2 regions of the Bacillus carboniphilus genome follow, and region 2 is predicted to be linked to the other one. Evidence: riboswitches for the same ligand, from Rfam matches in the RefSeq annotation. Region 2 holds a riboswitch; the other holds the start of a gene.
What was found. A riboswitch is a leader RNA that binds a small molecule or an ion and turns the genes downstream of it on or off. The one in region 2 is predicted to bind S-adenosylmethionine.
Positions count from the first base shown of each region.

Region 1 (3,191 bases), 190 kb from region 2:
GGATCTGCTTTGAAAGTAGGTGCAGATATAATTGTAAATGGGTTTTTATGGTCAACTAATTCCTCATCTGTTGCTCGAATGAACAATTGATGGGCAAATAAATTATGCCATGCAAATTCATTAATAGTTTGAATGGGTAATCTGTATTTTGAATCTGCTCCTGCAAACCCTTTAAACAAAAAAAGTTCATTCTTTGCCTTTAAATAGTCGATCACTTTTGTATAAAGTTTTTCAAAAATCTCTTCAGAGATCGGTTGATTAACTGATCCCCAATCTATTTTATTCTTTACACTTTCTTCTTCTACAATAAATTTATCTTTAGGTGATCGACCTGTATATTTTCCAGTGGTTGCACGGATTGCACCTGTGGAAGTCAATATTCCTTCATTTCTTTCTAAAACGAGTTCAACAAGACGAGAGACCGGTAAATTATGATAAGTATTTGGATTATTGACCAAATGATTCAGTTCAGAGCGAATATCTACTTTATTCATGGTATACCATCCTTTTTATAGTAGTTGAATGATTATAAATAGTATAACACATTTAAATGAATAGTCTATACTAATTAAAGAAAAATTTCCAAGTTTAAATGGATAAAGTACCTTTAATTATATGTAGCTTTAGTTTGTGTCAGTAAAAAGAAGAGTGAAACCTATTTTTTAGCTTTGTCGGATATTTATTAGTGGGATGTTTAAATCGGTTTATGGTTTGATTGGCAATATATTTGTTGTATAACAATAAAACTTTAAGTCGAGTTAAATTATGAGTTCTAAAGGGTGACTTGAAGGCGTGGGTGAAGTATGGTCTAGTTACTGTATGAAGTATTATTGAAGAGAAAAGTAGGTCATGGAGTTAATCGACTGCCTTCTTTGTTAAGTAATGACCCTTACATTTCATTAGTTGAGACACGTATAGTTTGACATAAAGGGCATTTGTGATTTAAGATGTTTAAACGGATATTCTCTTATCCTGAGCAGGTGGAGGGACAGCCCCAATGAAACCCAGCAACCTTCACGTAGTGAAAAGGTGCTAACCTGATGCAAGGACATTCCTTGATCGATAAGAGTGAAAGGAAACGATGTAAACACCCCCTTTCCTCATTATTATGATGGAAAGGTTTTTTTATTTCTGTGATGTTTTTGCTTGCAATTTAGGGAAATACCTGTTGAATGAAAGGGAATAATAGTATTGTTCCTTTAGAGTTCTGTTTATATAAGAGAAGAATCATCCGTCATGATTATATATAACTTAAGGAGGAGTATTGATGACAAACTTACGACGCTTATTTACATCTGAATCAGTAACAGAGGGACACCCTGATAAAATTTGTGATCAAATATCTGATTCAATTTTAGATGCAATCTTAAAGAATGACCCAAATGCTCGAGTAGCCTGTGAAACATCTGTAACAACAGGTTTAGTACTGGTATCCGGTGAAATTACGACAAATACATATGTGGATATCCCTAAAATTGTTCGTGAAACAGTTAAAGGAATTGGATATACAAGAGCAAAATATGGATTTGATTCTGAGACATGTGCCGTTTTAACGTCGATCGATGAACAATCTGCTGATATCGCAATGGGTGTAGACCAAGCATTAGAAGCACGAGAAGGTCAAATGAGTGATGAGGAAATTGAGGCAATTGGTGCTGGTGACCAAGGGTTAATGTTTGGCTATGCATGTAATGAAACAAAAGAATATATGCCTCTTCCTATTTCCTTAGCTCATAAGCTTGCTAGACGTTTAACAGAAACTAGGAAAGAAGAGATTCTCCCTTATTTGCGTCCAGATGGAAAAACACAGGTTACTGTTGAATATGATGAAAATGATAAACCTGTTCGTATTGATACCATTGTGATTTCTACTCAACATCATCCAGAAGTTTCATTAGAACAAATCCAAAGAAACCTAAAGGAATATGTCATTGATCCAGTTGTTCCAAAAGAGCTAATCGATGAGGACACGAAATATTTTATTAATCCAACTGGCCGTTTTGTTATTGGTGGACCTCAAGGAGACGCAGGACTAACAGGCCGAAAAATTATTGTTGATACGTATGGTGGATATGCTCGCCACGGTGGAGGCGCATTTTCAGGAAAGGATGCTACGAAAGTAGACCGTTCTGCTGCATATGCAGCAAGATATGTTGCTAAAAATATAGTCGCAGCACAGTTAGCAGATAAATGTGAGGTTCAACTAGCCTATGCCATTGGTGTTGCCCAGCCTGTTTCAATTTCTATTAATACATTCGGAACAGGAATTGTACCTGAAAATATTCTAGTGGATATTGTCAGAGAAAACTTTGATTTGCGTCCAGCTGGGATTATCAAAATGTTAGATTTGAGAAGACCTATTTATAAACAGACTGCTGCTTATGGACATTTTGGGCGAACAGATATTGATCTTCCTTGGGAACGAACTGATAAAGCAAGTCAATTAAAAGCACAAGCACAAAACTAAATAAAGAGTGAAATTTATGTAAAAGTGACTTCTATTTTTAACAGAAGTCACTTTTTTTGAAAAAATTTATTCGCTATAACCCCATATAGTAATGCATTTTGGGAATAATTTAATAAAATATGTTTTTTTTTTGATACTTTAAAGTTGCTCTTTTTTTCTTATATAATTAATGGGTTATTGACTAAAACTATAGCCATCTTTGGAATAATTATAGATACAATTTGATAAGGAGGAAAAAGTTAATGTGTGGGTTTATAGGTGTTTTTGATCATAGTAAAAAATATAAAGAACAACGTATTGAGCACATTGAACAGGCAAGTCGTAAAATTATACATCGAGGCCCTGATGATGAAGGCTATTATCATAATGATTATATTTCGTTAGCTTTTAGAAGATTAAGTATTGTTGATTTAGCTGGAGGAAAACAGCCTCTTACCTTTGGAGATGGTCGCTATTGGATTGTTTTTAATGGGGAAATATATAATCATAAACAGTTGCAAAAGAAACTAGAGGATCTAGGAGTTACATTAAATACTAATAGTGATACAGAGGTGATTGTGGCCCTTTATTCAGTAATGAAAGAAAAAGTGGTACATGAATTAAGAGGGATGTTTGCTTTTCTTATTTGGGATACAGAGCGAAATGAATTATTTGGAGCAAGGGACTATTTTGGGATTAAACCTTTATACATGATTGAAACGGTACAAGGGATTGCTTTTGCTTC
Region 1 covers NZ_CP129013.1:1,839,571-1,842,761, reverse strand. Annotated here, with positions in the region: gene pckA (phosphoenolpyruvate carboxykinase (ATP)) at 1-494, opposite strand, end outside; SAM riboswitch class I at 965-1,069, shown strand; gene metK (methionine adenosyltransferase) at 1,268-2,467, shown strand; gene asnB (asparagine synthase (glutamine-hydrolyzing)) at 2,710-3,191, shown strand, end outside.
Region 1: linked by a shared signal. The riboswitch ahead of metK (methionine adenosyltransferase) and the one ahead of LC087_RS10435 (O-acetylhomoserine aminocarboxypropyltransferase/cysteine synthase family protein) in region 2 are both predicted to bind S-adenosylmethionine.

Region 2 (3,191 bases):
GGATAAGCATTTTCTCGCCCCTCCAATCCAACTAATTGAACCAATTCTTCCACTCTTTGAAGCCTTTCCTTTTTAGGTACTCCTGCAATTTCTAGAGAAAAAGAAATGTTCTCTTTCACAGTTCTAGACCACAAAAGATTAAAATGCTGAAAGACCATTCCTATTTCTTTTCTTTGTTTTCTTAATTCTTTTTCATTTAACTTGCTAAGATTTAGTTGACCAATGTGAACTTCACCTTCAGTAGGTGTTTCCAACCCATTTAACAAGCGAATTAACGTACTTTTTCCCGCCCCACTGTAACCTACTATTCCATATATTTCACCTTTATTGATTTTTAAATTAATATCATCTAATGCTTTTATAGCACCACTTCCATATTCTTTACTAATGTTTGTTAGCGTGATCATTGCTTCACCTTCCCTCATGTTGAAAATGACTGTTAAATAAAACAAAATGCCTTTCCGCATATAAGCAGAAAGGCATTTTAAATTACGTATTAAAAACCTTTCCCTCATCTTTCAAAGCGAGTATAATTCGCATTGCGTGATTTGGCACCATTTCAATATTTCATTGACGGTTGCCGGGCTTCATAGGGCACTTCCCTCCACCTCTCTAAATAAGAGAAAATAACTTTTATTCAATTTTAACGTACTTATTTAACATGAGAGAATTCTATCACGGGTCAAAAATAGTGTCAACAAAAAATTCTTTACGTTACTCCTATTTCACACTCGATGCATATTCTAAAACCTTTTTAAAGGCTTGATCTAGATCCTTTATAAGGTCATCAATGTGCTCGATGCCCACAGATAATCGAATCAAATCTTCAGTCACTCCTGAATCGGTCAATCCTTCATCACTCAATTGTTGATGAGTTGTACTTGTAGGATGAATAATTAAGCTCTTTGCATCTCCAACATTTGCCACATGTGACCATAGGTGAACTGAGTTAATAAATTGCTCTCCTGCTGCTCTTCCGCCTTCAATCCCAAAGACAATAACAGAACCGGCACCTTTAGGTAAATATTTAGTGGCTAATTCTTTTGTCGGATGTTCATCTAATTCAGGATAAGTCACCCAAGTTACTTGTGGGTGTTTTAGTAAATACTTCACTAACAAGCGTGTATTTCGGATATGTTCCTTTATTCTCACATGTAGTGTCTCTAGACCTAAACTAAATTGAAAAGCATGGTATGGACTTAAAGCAGGTCCAAGATCTCTTAGAAGCTGTACTCGCGCTTTTGTTATGAAAGCTGCTTTAGGGACGTCCCTAGCATAAACAATCCCATTATAGCTTTCATCAGGTTGAATAAGGCTTGGAAACTTTTCTGAATTCCAATCAAAATTCCCACCATCAACAATAATTCCTCCTAATGTAGTCCCATTTCCTAGTAACCATTTCGTTGCAGAATGAATGACAATATCAGCCCCATGTTCAATCGGCCTACATAAATAAGGAGTAGCAAAAGTATTATCAATAATTAATGGAATTCCTGCTTCATGAGCAACTTCAGCAACAGCTTCAATATCGAGGACAACTAAGCTAGGATTGCCAATGGTTTCTGCAAAAATCGCTTTCGTTTTCGAAGTTATAGCTTGCCTAAAGTTTTCTGGGTCAGTCGGATCAACAAACGTCACTTTAATTCCGTACTTAGGTAAGGTTACCGCAAATAAATTGTATGTTCCTCCATATAAGGTTGAGGCTGAAACAATTTCATCCCCTGCTTCTGCTATGTTTAAGATCGATAAAGTAATGGCGCCATCCCGCTGGCAACTGCTAAACTACCAATTCCTCCTTCAAGAGCGGAAATTCGCTCTTCAAGTACCGTGACTGTAGGATTATGAATTCGAGTGTAAATATAACCAGGCTCTTTCAAAGCAAATAAGTTGGCAGCATGTTTTGTGTCTTTAAATAAATATGCAGTGGATTGATAAATGGGGACTGCTCTTTCACCTGTGGTGGACCTATCCTGTAAACCTCCATGAATATTCAATGTTTCCAATTGGTATTCTTTAGTCATCAGTAAATCCTCTCCTTTTTTAAGTTTGATAAAACAAAAAGAGATTAACAAAAGGGACAAACTCGTTCACAAGAAGAAATAATCAAGTAACGGTCTGTAACCTATGTTAATCTCTTACTTAACATGATTATCTTCTTATCTTTCAGAATATAGATATTCTGCTGGAATTAGCACCGTGGTTTAAAACCGGTTGCCGGGCGTCTTAGGGCCAGTCCCTCAGCCTCTCTTGATAAGATTTTATATGGTGACTCTAATGATTACTTATAATAGCAACAACTTTTCTGAAAGTCAATAAAAATTCTGAATATTTTAAATAATATTCCTTAAATAAAGGATCGCATCCAATTTTAATATATGACGATACGATCCCTTTACAGTAACTTCATTTGATTTTATTAAAGAATAAAGCGACACCTTTCCTTTTACTAAATTTTCGAAGAAGGGTTCAGTCACTTTAATCACGATATCAACCTGAACATTGGTTATTTCACACTTTATCAATCCTTGTTTTTTCAAGATATATAGATCATTCTGCTTTTCTTTTTGAAAGCAAACCGTAAGCTTGTATGGAGGGACCATTTTTTTGACCGCTTCATTTAGTATAGGAAATTCATCCATCACAAAAACCTCCTTTAATATAAAAAGTACGTTTTATTTAGGAGGTTTCCTTTATTTTTCATTCGACAATTTCCCAAGAAATATTCTCTAACTCGAAAAGTTTTTTTTGTTAACTTATGAATTCTGATGCTCATTAATGATGGAAATAATGTTTTCAACTGATCCAAAAGCAAACACTTTTTCAATAATTTTTTGTTCTTTTAATATAATTAATGCTGGGACACTTTGAACACCCCAATTCATTGCATGTTCTGGTATGTAATTCAAATCTTTTTTGTATATTTTAATGGAAAGTATAGTTTCAGTCACTTCCAACATTTTAGATGCCATCTGACATGTACCACAAAGAGGAGTATATAAATAAATAAAATGAACTTCACGATTTTCAAATAGTTCTATTAATTCTTCTTTTGTGATTTCTTCCATAACTCTCTTCTTACCTTTCTAAAGTACTCGATAACTTCATTAGTAAAAGTCACTATTTTTAATACTGGACAAATATTGTGACTGGACCTCAAAATTTGCCTGTGCCAAGACCGTTGCAACATGCCG
Region 2 covers NZ_CP129013.1:2,031,626-2,034,816, forward strand. Annotated here, with positions in the region: gene LC087_RS10430 (methionine ABC transporter ATP-binding protein) at 1-407, opposite strand, end outside; SAM riboswitch class I at 509-623, opposite strand; partial or broken gene LC087_RS10435 (O-acetylhomoserine aminocarboxypropyltransferase/cysteine synthase family protein) at 721-2,021, opposite strand; SAM riboswitch class I at 2,154-2,257, opposite strand; gene LC087_RS10440 (hypothetical protein) at 2,331-2,639, opposite strand; gene LC087_RS10445 (thioredoxin family protein) at 2,754-3,065, opposite strand; gene LC087_RS10450 (ribonuclease M5) at 3,105-3,191, opposite strand, start outside.